One region of the Variovorax boronicumulans genome, then DNA from elsewhere that is predicted to be linked to it. Evidence: predicted binding sites of a transcription regulator. Region 1 holds the regulator's gene; each other region holds the start of a gene.
The links. The regulator sigma-54, encoded in region 1, starts transcription at its own class of promoters, with help from an activator protein. The targets are predictions, from matches to a motif close to TGGCANGNAANCTGCTTT.

Region 1 (5,559 bases):
CGATCATCATCCGCGGCGCGCGGCTGGACGTGCGCCAGGACGCCGAGGGCTACCAGTACGGCGTGGTCACGGCGGCGCCCGGCAAGCTGGCCTATTACAAGCAGAAGCGCAACGCCGGCGACGAGTGGATCGAGGGCGAGTCGGAAGTCATCGAGTACGACAGCCGCGCCGACAACGTCAAGTTCATCCGCCGTGCCGTCATGCGCCGGCTGATCGGCGCCACGGCCAACGACGAGAGCAGCGGCGCGCTGATCGTCTACGACCAGAGCAACGACACCTACACCGTCAACGGCTCCCTCGTGCCGCCGAACGCCGGCGTCTCGGCGGGCGGCGGCGGCCGCGTGAAGGCCATCCTCACGCCGAAGGCCGCCGCGGCCCCGGCAGCGGGCGGTTCCGCACCGGCAGCCGGCGGCAAGAAGCCCGCGGCCCCGGCACCCACCCCCGCGCCCGGCGCCGGGCTGCGCCCGAGCACCACGCTGGGCGGCACCGAAGGGGAAGGGCGCAAGTGATCGAAACCGCAGGAACCCAGACCGCCGACGGCATTCCGGGCAGCCGCCTCGTGGCGCGCGGCCTCAAGAAGAGCTACGGCAGCCGCACGGTCGTGAAAGACGTCTCGCTCGACGTGCAAAAGGGCGAGGTCGTCGGACTGCTCGGCCCCAACGGCGCGGGCAAGACCACCTCGTTCTACATGATCGTCGGGCTGGTGCGCGCCGACGCCGGCGAGATCACCATCGACGGCGAGCCCATCGCCCACATGCCCATCCACCGCCGCGCGCGCATGGGCCTGAGCTACCTGCCGCAGGAGGCCTCGATCTTCCGCAAGCTCACGGTCGAGGAAAACGTGCGTGCCGTGCTCGAGCTGCAGCGCGAGCCCGACGCCAACGGCCGCATGATGCCGCTGACCAAGCAGCACACCGAAGAGCGCTTGGCCGACCTGCTGGCCGACCTGCGCGTGGACCACCTGCGCGATTCGCCCGCGCTCGCGCTGTCGGGCGGCGAGCGCCGCCGCGTTGAAATTGCACGCGCGCTGGCCACCCAGCCGCGCTTCATCCTGCTGGACGAGCCCTTCGCCGGCATCGACCCGATCGCCGTGATCGAGATCCAGCGGATCATCAGTTTCCTGAAAGAGCGCGGCATCGGCGTGCTCATCACCGACCACAACGTGCGTGAAACGCTGGGCATCTGCGATCACGCGTTCATCATCAGCGACGGGCACGTGCTGGCACAAGGCACACCCTCGGAGATCGTCGACAACGCCGAGGTACGCAGGGTGTACCTGGGCGAGCACTTCCGCATGTAAGGGAGGGTCGGGTCTCCATGAAGCAAGGGCTGTCCCTTCGCGTCTCGCAGCATCTGGCGCTGACGCCACAGCTGCAGCAGTCCATTCGCCTGCTCCAACTCTCCACGCTCGAACTGAGCCAGGAGGTGGAGCAGATGCTGGACGAGAACCCGTTCCTCGAGCGCACCGCGGAAGAAGCGGCGCGCGAGGAATTCGGGCTGGACACGGCCGACGCGCCGGTGCCGCGCGACGACGCGGGCGAGGGTGAGGCCGAGTTCACGCCGTCCGCCGCCAGCACTTCCTCCACGTCCAGTGACACCAGCACCTCGACCCCCGACACCGATGGCCCCGCCGCCGAGATCGCCGAGCGCGAGCCCGACTGGGAAGGCGACGGCACCGTCGACATGGCGCCCGACGACAGCGAGTGGGGCAGCGATGCGCCCGCGCGCCAGAACAACCTGGGCGACGACGAGCGTGCCGATGCCACCGAACTCGCGCGCAGCCAGGAGTCGCTGCAGTCCTTCCTGCACCGCCAGGCGTTGAGCCTGCGGCTCAATGAAAACGACTGCGCCGCGCTGCGCTTCCTGATCGAGTCGCTCAACGACGACGGCTACCTCGAAGACTCGCTGCCCGCATTGGCCTCGGGCCTGGCGGGCGACGACAACGACCAGTTCGACGACCTCGTGCACCACTTCCAGGTGGCGCTGGGCCTGCTGCAGAGCCTGGAGCCGGTGGGCGTCGGCGCGCGCGATCTCGGCGAATGCCTGAGCATCCAGCTGAAGGCGCTCGCCAGCGAAGACGAGACCGAGGCCGAAGCGCTCATCCGCAAGACCGCCATCGCGATCTGCAAGCAGCCCATGGAGCTGCTCGCGCGGCGCGACTTCAAGCGCCTGGCCACGCTCACGCGCACCAACGAAGACCTGGTGCGCTCGGCGCTGCAGGTCATTGCGCGGCTCGAACCCAAGCCGGGGCGCCGTTTCGTCGACGTCGAACGCAACATCGTCATCCCCGACGTGATCGTCACCAAGACCGGGCGCGGCACGAACGTGAAGTTCCGCGTCATGCTCAACCCCGAGGTCATGCCGCGCCTGCGCGTGCACGACATCTACGCCGGCGCGCTCAAGTCACACAAGGGCGAAGGCAGCCAGGCGCTGTCTCAGCGGCTGCAGGAGGCGCGCTGGTTCATCAAGAACATCCAGCAGCGCTTCGACACCATCCTGCGCGTGAGCAACGCCATCGTCGAGCGCCAGAAGAGCTACTTCGTGCACGGCGAGCTGGCCATGCGCCCGCTGGTGCTGCGCGAGATCGCCGACGAGCTGGGCCTGCACGAGTCGACCATCTCGCGCGTGACCACCGCCAAGTACATGGCCACGCCCTTCGGCACGGTCGAGCTCAAGTACTTCTTCGGTTCGGCGCTGGGCACCGAGACCGGTGGCAATGCGTCGAGCACCGCGGTGCGCGCGCTGATCAAGCAGTTCGTGAGTTCCGAGAGCATCAAGAAGCCGCTGTCCGACAGCCAGATTTCCGAGATGCTGAAAGAGCAGGGCATCGAGTGCGCGCGCCGCACCGTCGCCAAGTACCGCGAAGCCTTGCGCATCGCACCGGCCAACCTGCGCAAAGCCCTGTAGAAAGCCCACAATGACCCGTCGCCTGCTGTCGCGCTGGGGGCATTGGGTCTTCGCCCTCGTGGCTGCATCGCTGTTCGCCGGCTGTGCCACCTTGCCCGACGACGCACCGCGCCCGCCCACCAAGGCCATCGCCGTCTCGGCCGACACCGCGCTCGGCAAGATCGCGCTGGCCTCGCAGCCCGACCCCGACCTCAGCGGCTTTCGCCTCATGCCCGGCGGCGACTTCGCCTTCGACACGCGGCTGCAGCTGGCGCGCCGCGCGCAGCGCACGCTCGACGTGCAGTACTACCAGATCGAGAACGACGAGACCGGCCGCTACCTGTTGCGCACCCTGCGCGATGCGGCCCAGCGCGGCGTGCGCGTGCGCCTGTTGATGGACGACCTGTACACGTCCGGCGAAGACGAGCTGCTGCTCGGCCTGGCCGCCACGCCGAACGTGGAGCTGCGCCTGTTCAACCCGTTCCCGGCCGGGCGCGGCAGCCTGCTCAAGCGCTTCACCGCATCGCTGTTCGACTTCAGCCGCGTCAACCGCCGCATGCACAACAAGCTCTTCATCGCCGACGGCGCGATGGCCGTGGCGGGCGGGCGCAACATCGGCAACCAGTACTTCCGCCGCACCACCGGCCCCAACTTCATCGACCTCGACACCTTCGTCACGGGTGCGCTGATCCCGCGCCTGGGCGTGCTGTTCGACCAGTACTGGAACAGCCCGCACGTGCGCCCGATCGGCGCGGTCGTGCACACCGACCTGCCGCGCGAGGAGCTGCAGCGCCGCTTCGACGCCGCCACCGGCCCCGACACCACGCCGCCGCCGCCCAGGCCCGCGCCCAACGACCTGCTCGGCTACAGCCCGGTGGCCGACGACCTCGACGCCGGCAAGCTGGGCCTGATCTGGACCACCGCCGAGGCGTATGCCGATTCGCCCGACCGCGTGATCGGCAAGACCGCGTCGTACGGCGGCGTGCCGCTGCTCGACGTGGACAGCGTGCGCTACAACGTGGTCGAGCAGATGCGCCGCGCGCGCAGCGAGGTGACGCTGGTGTCGCCCTACCTGATTCCGGGCGCGTCGGGGCTGGAGGTGATGCGCGAGATCCGCGGACGCAACGTGAAGATCAGCGTGGTCACCAACTCGCTCGCCGCCACCGACGAGCCGCTGGTGCACACCGCCTACCGCCGCTACCGCGCCGACATGCTGGCGCTGGGCGCCGAGCTGCACGAGCTGAGTTCCGCGCGCACGCGGCGCAGCGTGCGCCTCGGCCTCTTTGGCACGTCGGTGGGGCGGCTGCACGCCAAGTCGGCGGTGATCGACCAGCGCATCCTGTTCGTCGGCTCGATGAATTTCGATCCGCGCTCCGAGATTCACAACACCGAGATCGGCCTGTTCATCCGCAGCCCCGAGATGGCGCAGCAGACCTTGAAGCTGCTCGACGTGCTCAAGCAGCAGGGCGCCTACCGGCTGCGCTTTGCCGAGGGCGGCGATGCAGCGGCAGTCGGCTCGCGGCGCATCGAATGGGTCAGCGAGGAAGGCGGCAAGACCACCGTGCTGCACGAAGAGCCCGACTCGGGCTTCTGGGACCGCACCATGCTCGAGCTGCTGTCGCCGCTCACGCCCGAGAGCCTGCTCTAGCGCCTCAGGTGCCGCGAACGGCCGACCACACGAGCCGCAGGCCCAGCAGGCCCATCACGCCGCCGGCCGCGCGGTCGATCCAGGTCTTGTAGCGCAGGTAGGCCGCGCGCGGCGCGGCCGAGGACAGTGCCAGCGCGACGATCGCGTACCAGCCCGTCTCGATGCAGAAGATCACGGCCGGCACCGCGAGCGCCAGCACCAGCGGCACCTCGCGCGGCAGGAAGGCCGCGAAGATGCTCGCGTACACCACCGCCGTCTTCGGGTTGCTGATCTGCGTGGCCAGGCCGAGCAGGAAGGTGCGTCCGCTGCGGCCCTGGCTTCGGGGCGAGGCGTCCGTGTCGGGCGTGATCGCGAGCGGCTGCCGCGCGCCGCGCCAGATGCGAAAGCCCAGGTAGATCAGATAGGCGCCGCCGAAGGCCTTGATCGCGAGGTACAGCGCCGGCACCGCGAGGAACGCTGCCTGCAGCCCGGCCAGCGCCGCGATGGAGAACGCCAGCCCGCCGGCGCCCATGCCCAGCGCCGCCGCGAGCCCGTCGCTGCGCGAGGCCACGGCCGTGCGCGCCACCATCACGAAGCTCGGGCCGGGGCTCATCGCGCCCACGGCCATGGCGCCGGCGATGCCGAGCAGGGACAGGAGGTGGGCGTCGGTCATGAGTGGGCTCCGGTGGGGGATGGGTTCATTGCACGTTCACGGCTTCGACCTGCACCAGCAGCTTCACCTTGTTCTCGAAGCCGAAGTTCAGGCCCCAGGTGATGCCCCAGTCGCTGCGCTGCACGGTGGCCTCGAAGTCGCCGCCGCAGACCTGGCGGTTGATGAGCGGGTTCAGGTAGCAGTTGAAGCGCACGGCCTTCAGCGTCACCGGCTTGGTCTGGCCCATGAGCGTGAGCGTGCCGGGCACGTCGGTCACCTTGTCGCCGCTGAAGTCGATGCGCTCGGCCACGAAGCGGCCGGTGGGGAATTCGGCCACGTTGAAGAAGTCTTTGCTCTGCACGTGGCGGTTGAGCAGGTCGACGCCGGTGTTGAT
Region 2 (5,559 bases), on a different contig from region 1:
GCGTGGCGTGAACAGCAGCAGAAATCGGAAATGCCGCCAGCCGTCGCGCCAGGTCCGCAAATGCGGGGGCCGATCTCGGCCATCCGGAGAAAGAACGGTCGGCACTTCGGCGACACGCAGCCCGCTCAAGGATGCCTTGACGATCATCTCGCTGGCGAACTCCATGCCTTCACAACATAGCTCCAGTTGTCGAATGGCTTCGCGCTCAAAGCCGCGCAAGCCGCAGTGGAAGTCGCCAATCTTGGACTTGAAGAAAAGCCGTCCCATGAAACTGAGCACTGGGTTGCCCAGGTAGCGATGCAATGGAGGCATTGCGCTGGGCAAGATGCCTCCGCGAAAGCGGTTCCCCATCACGAGCTGACTTCCTTGGCGCAATTCGGCGACAAAGGGGGCAAGGGTTCTGAAGTCGTAGCTGTCGTCGGCGTCGCCCATGATGACGTAGCGGCCCACAGCAGCGTCGATGCCCGCGATCAGTGCTGCGCCGTAGCCGCGAACTGGCACGTCGATGACGCGTGCTCCGCACGATGCGGCCAGTTCCTGCGATCCATCGGTCGAGCCGTTGTCGGCCACCAGTACCTCTCCGCTGATCCCCGCATGTGCAAGGAATGCCTTAGCCTTTGCGATGCAGGTCGAAAGCGTCTGTGCCTCATTGAGGCACGGCATGAGGACTGTCAACTCAATCGGCGAAGCCTTGCCCGATGCAGGAAGATGCACCGTGCCCACGAGGGGAGTCTTTGCCAGATTGAGAACTGCACTACTCATAGTTGAATTCCGGGCTTCTCATGTAGTTAGCATCCATGAGAAAGACTTGCACAAACGAATGCTGACCTATGTTGCGCTTTGAATTTGGCCATTGGATCTCGTTGCTAGTTTTGCTCAAACTCGACATATGCTCTGCCACCTTTGCGCCAGCAGTTGATTTTCTGTGGTGCCTTGAGCCAGTCGTCAGTTCGTCCGATCGCGATCCGGTCGCCGCCGCCACGAAGGAGATCCTCGAACCAGATCAATCCACCGTCGGTCACCCAAAGCGCCAAGTCGCTGCCGTAAGTGCGACGCCAGATATTGCCGCTGCGAGTGCTGCTGCCCCGTCGATGTTGGCCAAACAGCTCGACGCATGCATCTTCTACGTCATCGAGTACTTGTTCTGCAACTCGCTTGCTGCCGAGCTCCAAAGGGCTCAAGCGGCCACCGGGCACCACTCGACACGCATAGAGCTGAATTTCGTTGCGAAGTCCGGCACGGAGGTCAGCACGCTCGATCGCTTCAGAATTGCCCTTGTACTTGATGTACTCGCAGTCTTTGGGATCAATCTCCAATCCAAAGCGCCTAAGTGGATAGTCGATGTTGGCTGGAACAAGCCGGCTCGGTTTGCCGTCTGATTCGAACTCTCTTACAAGCTTGACCATGCGAAGCCGCGACAGATTGGCGTCTATCAGCGCGCGCGCACGACTTCCGACGAATCCGTCAGGCCCAATCCCGCTGGCCACTCCCAGGAATGCTGAGCCTGGCGCTAGCCAGGACAGCAGGAAGGATTGAGATTGCGAATCCAAGGGAAGGTAGAGCTGCGGCTCTAGTTGCAAATGCGGCGGTACGTTCACTTGCAGCCACTGCCCACCCCAAGGTTGGGGACCCCAACGAAGGTCTCTCGTTTGCCACAGGAAAACGATCTGCATGCCAAGCATGACTGCCAAGACATAGATCAGTATCCGTTGCGGCGCGGGTGCCAGAAGTCGATGCAGGCCCACAACAAGTAGGACGCCCGCGATGCAAGCCATGGGCGAGAAGTAGCGGCTGTTCCCGCTGATGCTCAGCCAGAGCACCCAACTCGCCGCAAGCGAAATGACCAAGCATGCGTACGCACGATTTGACTGGCTACTGATTGCCGTAGCTGCACTCTTCCACCGGCGGCGCGCGCCCCAGGCCACGACACCAAGCATCGCCAACATCACCAAAGCGGCGTAGCGCAGATCGGGTGATGAGGGTTCGGTATGTATGAGGCGCCGCGCACTAAGCATGTCGAACGGCCGCGCGAACGCTTCGGTCAATGACGACGGCAGGAAGCGTGGATCCCTCATTCCGGCGACCAACTGCCCAAGCAATTGCCAAGGCGAACTCTCGGGTTGACTCTTGGGCGTGGCAGCATCCGATGCGCGAAATAGACCGTCAAGCATCGGGAAAAAGGGATTGCCAAAAGCGCGCTCCAATCGCATGGACCAGGGCATAGTCACGGCAATCACAGCGATACCAGCGCAGACAGCGAATGTCAGTAGCGCTCGCACACGTCGGCGTGGCGTCGAAACGCATCCCACAACCATGGGGATTGCAGGCAGGAGCGCAAAGGTCGCGTTCGAGAGTTTGAGCGCAGAAGCGGCGCCAAGCAGGGCGCCTCCCAATGCGACCAGGTGGAGTCGACCTCCAACGAATGCGCTAGCCAGAGCAACGTAGCCGCCCAGCGCAAGCGCGCCAGTGGTGACGTCGTTGAACGAAGATCCCAGCGCCTGCAAGAAAACGGGGTTGAGCAACGCGAAGGCCACCGCAGCCCAAACAACGATGCCCGAACTGTTGCCACCTTGACGCCGGCATACAACGCGTGCCAATTCCCAGGTCATCCATAGCATCACGCTTTGCATCAGGGCAAAGGAGACACCTATCGCTACCGCCGGCCACCTCGCATCCACCATCAGGTACAACGGCACATGAGAGTAGGGGTTCAGATAAGTCTGCGTGCCAGCCGGGAACAGGTCAACCGTCAAGCGTTCGTTGAAGACGCTGTAGCCTGCATACACGTGGTAGTGCAAAGCATCCCAAGGCACATCCTTGCCAGCAAGCAGAGTCCAGGTGATAGCCAGAATGCTGCAGATCGCATATGCCAGCAAACGCCCTTCCCCAACTCCACGGCGGCCTGCTTCAGCGAAAAGGGCGGATCGGCCAAGTGCGCGTGAACTCTCAGTCATGAGTTTTGCTGATGAGACCTATCTGCTTGCAATACAAGATAAAAAGCCGCCCGAAGGCGGCTCGTCATGCGATGGCGAAAATTACACGCCAGGGCATTCCTTCGGGGCCAGCTTGTTTGCCACGTTGGTGGCACAGGTCCAAGATCCGGTCGTGCCGCCGGTGCCGGCGGTGTCCGCAGTGCGGGTCCAGGTGACGGTCTTGCCATTGACTTGGGCATTACCAATCAGCGTGCAGGTAATCGTGCCACCAGAGTTGGCCGGGGCCGTGGCACCAGTGAACGTGGCGATCGCGATAGCGCAGCGCTTGGTGGTCGCAGAGAGACCAATGTCTGCCACCGTTGCGGGCGGCGTGCCCGAAGCGATGCGATCTTCAATGTTCACCTTGCCAGGTGTGATTTCGGCCAAGCCACCAGCGACTTGCGACTTCGCGACGTAGTCCTGATACGCCGGCAGCGCCACAGCAGCCAAGATACCAATGATCGCCACAACGATCATCAATTCGATCAGGGTGAAACCCTTTTGCACATTGCGTGCGATAGAACGACGGTTCATTCATTAACTCCAGGTTGGTTTGTAGAGCCCGGGAACCAGCCCGGAGCGAGGAACCTTCCGCAGCATCCGTGCCACCCGGTTTCCCCACCCTGCAGCCCTCGATCGGGCCGCCTTTGGTCACAAGATGGTTACATGATGTGACACAACTCGCACTCAGATGCCAATTGTGTCGACAAATTTGTCATGCCCGACCAGGCCCTGTCAGAAGGTCAGCACCCCATCCGCCTTGAGCCAGCGGATGTCCCGCTGCGCCAACCCGGCCACCTCCCGACCCGCCAGCATCTCGATCTGGCTCATGATTTCCTCGGTCTCTGCCGGCTTGGTGTGGGTGATGTAGATCGGGTATTGCTTGCCCGGATCGATGTGCGCCAGCTCGTGCGCCAGCGCCACCGGCGACAGATGCAGGCTGCGTTCGGCCAATGCCTCTTCGCGGGAGCTGAAGGCGGTCTCGATGACCAGCATCGCCACGTCGATCGCGTTGATGCGCTCCCAGAACGGCGGGTTGCGTTCGGTGTCGCCGCTGAAGACCCAGTGGGCGCCGCCTTCCGCCCGGCGGATGGCGAAGCCGCAGGCCGGCACGGTGTGGACGGCCGGCAGCACCTCGATCAGCTTGGGGGCGTCGCTGCCCAACTCGAGGCGCTGCCCGACCGTGATCTCGTGAAAGCTCACGAACGGCGATTCGGGGCTGGGAATGCGTTCGAAATTCGGCCAGATGACGTTGTTGAACACATGCGCCCGCAGCGCGTCGATGGTGGCCGCCAGAGCATGCACGCGCAGGGGCCGGGGGCGGCGGCTGCCGACGGCGTCGAGCATCAGGGGCAGGGCGGCGATGTGGTCGAGGTGCGAGTGGGTGAGCACCACGTCGTCGATGGCGGCCATCTCGTCGAGGGTGAGGTCGCCGACGCCCGTGCCGGCGTCCACGAGCAGGTCCGCATCGACCAGGAACGAGGTGGTGCGGCAGTCCTTGGCGATGGCGCCCGAGCAACCCAGCACGCGAACCTGCATTGTGGAAGACCCCTTGTATGCGTCTGTCGTCATTTGGTGTCGAACCGGGTGGCGCCGTCCCAGTCCGGGTCTTGCGGGCGAAGCGCCATCGAGGCTAAACGCTGGGCGTAGAGCTGGTAAAGGACTTTTTTCGCATCCGCGGCGAGCAGGGGAGCCAGCAAGTTCCGGCCCAGCGCCCAATCCTGGCGGCGGTAGGCGGCGAGCACCTGGCTCCAGCGGTCGAGTTGCTGCCGTGTGTCCTGCGACTCGGCCGCAGCTTCCGGCACGAGCGGGGTGTAGATGGCAACGGCCTGGGCCTTGCCCTTGACGCGCACGCTGTCGAGTTCCTGCCAGACGAAGCCGGGCGCCGCCTCGCGGGTGGCGCCGCTGGCCACGATCTCGACCCCGTAGTGTCCGCTCAGGCCTTCCAGCCGCGACGCGAGATTGACCGCGTCGCCGACCACGGTATAGCTGCGGCGCGCGGTCGAGCCCATGTCGCCGACGCTCATGAGGCCGCTGTTCAGGCCGATGCCGGCGCTGATTTCGGGGCGGCCGTTGGCACGGTGCTGGCGGTTGATGTCGTGCACGGCGGCCGCCATGTCGATCGCCGCCTGCACCGCGAGCGCGGCATGGCCGGGGGTGTCGATGGGTGCGCCCCAGAAGGCCATGACGCAGTCGCCCATGTATTTGTCGACGGTGCCGCGGTGCGCGCTGATCACCTCGGTGAGCCGGCTGAAGACGGTGTTCAGGAAGGCCTGCAGCTCGGCCGGCGCCATCTGCTCGGACAGCCGGGTGAAGTCGCGCATGTCGCAGAACATCACGGTCATTTCCTTGCTCTCGGCGCGCATGCTGTAGCGGCCGGGGCGCACGAGCATTTCGTCGACCAACTCCGGCGGCACGTAGGTGCCGAAGAGCCGCACCAGCCCGCGCCGCGCGCGCGATTCGACGAAGTAGCCCCAGCTCATGTTGAGCGCGAAGGCCAGCGCCACCATGACGAGCGCCGACGCGAGCGGGAGCACGAGGCTGTGGCCGACGTAGAGCCAGGTGTTGAGGCCGACCAGCGCGGCGA
Region 3 (5,559 bases), on a different contig from region 1:
CATCCGCACCGACGTGATCTACACGCTGATCCACCGGTTGGGCCTGTTCCGGCTGGCGCTGTTCTTCGTGCTGCAGCCCGTGTTCGACGACCTGCTCGGCAGCCTGCGCATGGCGGGGTGGGGCACCTTCCACCTGGACGAAGTCTGGCCCGGCGTGACCGACGTGCCGTGGGTGGCCTTTGCCATCTACCTTGTCGTGCTCGACTTTGTCGGCTACTGGATCCACCGGGGCCAGCATCAGTTCAACTGGTGGTGGAGCCTGCATTCGCTGCACCACTCGCAGCGCCAGATGACGATGTGGAGCGACGACCGCAACCACCTGCTGGACGACGTGATCCACGACACGCTCATCGTCATCGTGGCGCAGCTGATCGGCGTGGCGCCGGGTCAGTTCATCGCCGTCGTGGCCTTCACCCAGCTCAGCGAAAGCCTGCAGCACGCCAACCTGCGGCTGAGCTTCGGGGCGATCGGCGAGCGGCTGTGGGTCAGCCCGCGCTTTCACCGGCTGCACCACAGCATCGGGCTGGGCCACGAGTCGCACGGCAGGAGCACGCTCGGCGGCCACAACTTCGGCGTGCTGCTGCCCTGGTGGGACATGCTCTTTCGCACCGCCAACTTCGAGAACCGCTACGACCCGACCGGCATCCGCGACCAGGTCGAGCCCGGCGCCGACGGCCGCCCGCGCGACTACGGCCAGGGCTTCTGGTCGCAGCAGTGGCTGGGGCTGAAGCGGCTGTTCGGCCGCGCCTGAACCGGGGCGAGGGGCCGACGCCTGGCGGGCCGGGGCCTTGCGCTATCCTCGAACCTCATGCGCCTGCTCCTCGACTCCTTCTGGCGCGCGGTGGCCTATTGCATGCTCCCGCGCGTGATCGTGCTGTCGCTCCTGCCATTGGCGCTCATGGTGCTGCTGGCCGCGGGGCTCGGCTACTTCTACTGGGACGCGGCCGTCGCCTGGACGCGCGAGGCGCTCGACGCCTGGCCGCTGCTGTCCAGCTTCTGGGCCTGGATCGGGCGCCTCTTCTCCAGCGACGTCACGGCCGCGCTGGCGCCGCTGGTGGTGGTGTTCGGCGTCACGCCGCTGATCGTGGTGCTGTCGCTGCTCATCGTGGCCGGCTTTATGGCGCCGGCGCTCACCAAGCTCGTGGCCGAACGGCGCTTTCCCACGCTCGAACAGAAGAAGGGCGCCTCCTTCTTCGGCAGTGTGCTGCGCTCGCTCGGTGCCACGGTGCTGGCGCTGATCGCGCTGGTGGTGTCGATGCCGCTGTGGCTCATTCCGCCGCTGGTGCTGATCCTGCCGCCGCTGATCTGGGGCTGGCTCACCTACCGGGTGATGAGCTTCGACGCGCTGGCCGAGCACGCCAGCCCCGAGGAACGCGCCGCGCTGCTGCGCGCCCACCGGCTGCCGCTGCTGTGCATCGGCGTGCTGTGCGGTTACCTGGGCGCGGCGCCGAGCATCGTCTGGGCCTCGGGCCTGCTGTTCGCCGCCGCCTTCTTCGTGCTGGTGCCGATCGCCATCTGGATCTACACGCTGGTCTTCGCCTTTTCTGCGCTCTGGTTCGCGCACTACTGCCTCGACGCCCTGACCCAGCTGCGCGCCCAGCGCGCGGCGCAGCAGCCCGCGGCCGGCAGCGGCGACGCGCAGCAGCAGGCGATCGAGGCGGCCGAAGCTACCGAGGCCAACAAGGCCGCTCTTTCTCAATGGAGTTCTCCATGACACGCGCATTCGGTCTCATCGTGGTCGGCGACGAGATCCTTTCCGGCAAGCGGGCCGACAAGCACATGGCCAAGGTCATCGAGCTGCTGGCCGCGCGCGGCCTGCAGCTGGGCTGGGCCGAGTACGTGGGCGACGAGCCCACGCGGATCACCGCGGCCCTGATGCGCGCCTTCGCCTCGGGCGACATCGTGTTCTCGACCGGCGGCATCGGCGCCACGCCCGACGACCACACCCGCCAGTGCGCCGCCCAGGCCCTGCGCGTGCCGCTGGCGCTGCACCCCGAGGCCGAGGCGCTGATCCGCGAGCGCATGCAGGACACGGCCCTGGAGCAGGGCGTGCCCTACGAACCCGACCGGCCTGACAACATCCACCGCCTGAACATGGGCGTGTTTCCGCAGGGCGCGTCGATCATCCGCAACCCGTACAACAAGATCCCGGGGTTCAGCGTCGAGCACGTGCATTTCGTGCCGGGCTTTCCGGTCATGGCCTGGCCGATGATCGAGTCGGTGCTCGACAGCCGCTATGCCGACCTGTTCACCCGCAACGCCATCGCCGAGAAGTCCGTGATCGTTTTCGGTGCGATGGAAGCCACCCTCACGCCCCTGATGCAGGCCATCGAGCAGGCCCACGCCGGCATCAAGGTGTTCAGCCTGCCCAGCGTGGATCACCCGCAGTACGGGCGCCACATCGAGCTGGGCGTCAAGGGCGACCCTGCGAAGCTCGATGCCGCCTATGGCCAGCTGATCGAAGGCCTGCACACTTTCGATGCGAAGCTAGGCCCCGAATTGGTGCGTTAATCTGCATTGCACCAATTTGGTGATTTTTTCCTTTTCCGGCAGCCCCTGGGCCGTCACCCGGGCCTCATCCGGCGGGGTGACAATGGCACAGAAACTGCATCCTCCCGTCCCTGTATTCCTAACCACCATCCAACTCAGGAGAAACTGATGGCAAAGACCGTCGCCGATGTACTCAAGCTCGTCAAGGAAAACGAGGTCAAGTTCGTCGACTTGCGCTTCACCGACACCCGCGGCAAAGAGCAGCACGTGACCGTGCCCGTGTCGCACTTCGATGAAGACAAATTCACCTCGGGCCACGCGTTCGACGGTTCGTCCATCGCCGGTTGGAAGGGCATCGAAGCCTCGGACATGCAGCTCATGCCCGACCCGAACACCGCCAACATCGACCCGTTCTTCGAAGAAACGACGCTGATCCTGACCTGCGACGTGATCGACCCGGCCGACGGCAAGGCCTACGAGCGCGACCCGCGTTCGCTCGCCAAGCGCGCCGAGGCGTACATGAAGGCTTCCGGCCTGGGCGACACCGCCTACTTCGGACCGGAACCCGAATTCTTCGTGTTCGACGGCGTGCGCTGGAAGAACGACATGTCGGGCTGCTTCGTGAAGATCGAGTCCGAAGAAGCCTCGTGGAACACCGACAAGGAGTTCGAGCACGGCAACAGCGGCCACCGTCCCGCAGTCAAGGGCGGCTACTTCCCGGTGCCCCCGGTCGACAGCTTCCAGGACATGCGCTCCGAAATGAGCCTGGTGCTCGAATCGCTGGGCATCCCGGTCGAAGTGCATCACCATGAAGTGGCCAACGCCGGCCAGCTCGAAATCGGCACCCGCTTCAGCACGCTGGTCCAGCGCGCCGACTGGGTCCAGCTGCAGAAGTACGTGATCCACAACGTGGCCCACGCCTACGGCAAGACCGCCACCTTCATGCCCAAGCCCATCGTCGGCGACAACGGCTCCGGCATGCACGTGCACCAGTCGGTCTGGAAGGACGGCAAGAACCTGTTCGCCGGCGACGGCTACGCAGGCCTGTCGGACTTCGCGCTGCACTACATCGGCGGCATCATCAAGCACGCCCGTGCCCTGAACGCCATCACGAACCCCGGCACCAACAGCTACAAGCGCCTGGTGCCCGGCTTCGAAGCCCCGGTGAAGCTGGCCTACTCGGCCAAGAACCGCTCGGCCTCGATCCGCATCCCGTTCGTGGCCAACCCGAAGGGCCGTCGCGTCGAAGCGCGCTTCCCCGATCCGCTGATGAACCCGTACCTGGGCTTTGCCGCGCTGCTGATGGCCGGCCTGGACGGCGTGGAAAACAAGATCCATCCGGGCGAAGCCGCCAGCAAGGACCTGTACCACCTGCCGCCGGAAGAAGACGCGCTGATCCCGACCGTCTGCCACAGCCTGGACCAGGCCCTGGAGCACCTGGACAAGGACCGTGCGTTCCTGACCAAGGGCGGCGTGTTCACCGACTCGTACATCGACGCGTACATCGACCTCAAGATGCAGGAAGTCACGCGCTTCCGCATGGCGACGCACCCGGTCGAATTCGACATGTACTACTCGCTGTAAAAAGCGCCACGACGAGCCCGCCCCGGCGGGCAAGTAAGACAAAAGGACGGCCCCGGCCGTCCTTTTTCCTTGGTGCGGAACACCCTGTCGTGAGCGGGCCCGAATTGCATCAAAATGCGCGTTTGTCGCGCCCTCTCCGGATCCAAATGAAGACTGCTTCCCTGATTTTCCTGGCCGCCGCCTCGTTCGCCACCGCCACGGCGGCGCTCGCGCAAGAGCGCGTCTGGCGCTGCGGCAACGAGTACACCAACAACGCGACCGTGGCCCAGCAAAAGGGCTGCAAGATCATGGAAGGCGGCAACGTCACCGTCGTGCAGGGCACGAAGCCTTCGGGCGGCGGTGGTGGTGGCAGCGCGTCTTCGGGCTCGGGCGGTTCATCCGCCGCGCGCGCCCCGGCGGGCAGCCCACGCGTCGAAGGCGTCGACCAGCGTGCCCGCGACGGCGAGGCGCGCTCGGTGCTCGAGGCCGAGCTGCGCAAGGCCGAGGCCCGCCAGACCGAGCTCAAGAAGGAATACAACAACGGCGAGCCCGAGAAGCAGGGCAGCGAAGGCCGCAACTACCAGAAGTACCTGGACCGCGTGGCCGAGATGAAGGCCGAACTCGCGCGCAACGAGAGCGACATCGCCGGCATCCGCCGCGAAATCGGCCGCCTGCCCGGCAAGCCGCAAGCGCAGTAAGCGGCGCGCAGTCCATGGTGTTCGGCAAGAAGGCGACTGGCGCCAATCCGCGCTTTCGCGCCTTCGACCTCTTGTCCACGCTGATCGCGGTGGTCAACAGCGACGGCTCGGTGCTGTTCGCCAACGCGGGCCTCGAAGACGCGCTGGGTACCTCGCGGCGCACGCTCGAGGGCTCGCAGTTCGGCGCCTGTTTCCATGAGCCGCAGGTGCTGCGCACCGCGCTCGACGGCGCCAGCAGCAACGACTTCGCCACGCTGCGCTACGAGGCCTTCCTGCGGCGCGTGAACCACGAGCTGATGCCGGTGCAGGTCACGCTCGCGCACGGCGACAAGAAGGGCGAACTCATCATCGAGATGTCGCCGCTGGAGCAGCAGGTGCGCCAGGACCGCGAGGAGCGCCTGATCGACCAGGCGCAGGCCAACAAGGAACTCATCCGCAACCTCGCGCACGAGATCAAGAACCCGCTGGGCGGCATCCGCGGCGCGGCGCAGCTGCTGCAGATGGAGGTCGAGTCGCGCGACCTCATCGAATACACCCAGGTCATCATCCACGAGGCCGACCGGCTGCAGACGCTGGTCGACCGGCTGCTGGCGCCGCACCGGCGCCCGCACGTGGTGGGCGACGTGAACATCCACGAGGTCTGCGAGCGCGTGCGTTCGGTCATCTTGGCGGAGTTTCCGCGTGACCTGCACATCGAGCGCGACTTCGACGTCTCCATTCCCGAGTTCCGCGGCGACCGCGAGCAGCTCATCCAGGCCACCCTCAACATCGCGCACAACGCGGCGCAGGCCCTGTCCGAGCGTCGCGC

Region 2: the regulator sigma-54 is predicted to act here: its motif matches at 3,563-3,580, upstream of VHAB30_RS31240 (pilin).
Region 3: the regulator sigma-54 is predicted to act here: its motif matches at 2,595-2,612, upstream of glnA (type I glutamate--ammonia ligase).

The regions. Positions count from the first base shown of each region.
Region 1 is NZ_BKDH01000003.1:120,316-125,874, reverse strand. It holds gene lptA (lipopolysaccharide transport periplasmic protein LptA) at 1-509, shown strand, start outside; gene lptB (LPS export ABC transporter ATP-binding protein) at 506-1,300, shown strand; gene rpoN (RNA polymerase factor sigma-54) at 1,318-2,907, shown strand; gene VHAB30_RS23270 (phospholipase D family protein) at 2,918-4,534, shown strand; gene VHAB30_RS23265 (LysE family translocator) at 4,539-5,186, opposite strand; gene VHAB30_RS23260 (YceI family protein) at 5,212-5,559, opposite strand, start outside.
Region 2 is NZ_BKDH01000004.1:319,145-324,703, reverse strand. It holds gene VHAB30_RS26560 (glycosyltransferase family 2 protein) at 1-723, opposite strand, end outside; gene VHAB30_RS26555 (glycosyltransferase 87 family protein) at 867-2,954, opposite strand; gene VHAB30_RS31240 (pilin) at 3,036-3,506, opposite strand; gene VHAB30_RS26545 (3',5'-cyclic-nucleotide phosphodiesterase) at 3,708-4,511, opposite strand; gene VHAB30_RS26540 (CHASE2 domain-containing protein) at 4,541-5,559, opposite strand, start outside.
Region 3 is NZ_BKDH01000001.1:3,547,403-3,552,961, reverse strand. It holds gene VHAB30_RS16360 (sterol desaturase family protein) at 1-751, shown strand, start outside; gene VHAB30_RS16355 (EI24 domain-containing protein) at 809-1,714, shown strand; gene VHAB30_RS16350 (competence/damage-inducible protein A) at 1,711-2,511, shown strand; gene glnA (type I glutamate--ammonia ligase) at 2,659-4,074, shown strand; gene VHAB30_RS16340 (hypothetical protein) at 4,221-4,751, shown strand; gene glnL (nitrogen regulation protein NR(II)) at 4,766-5,559, shown strand, end outside.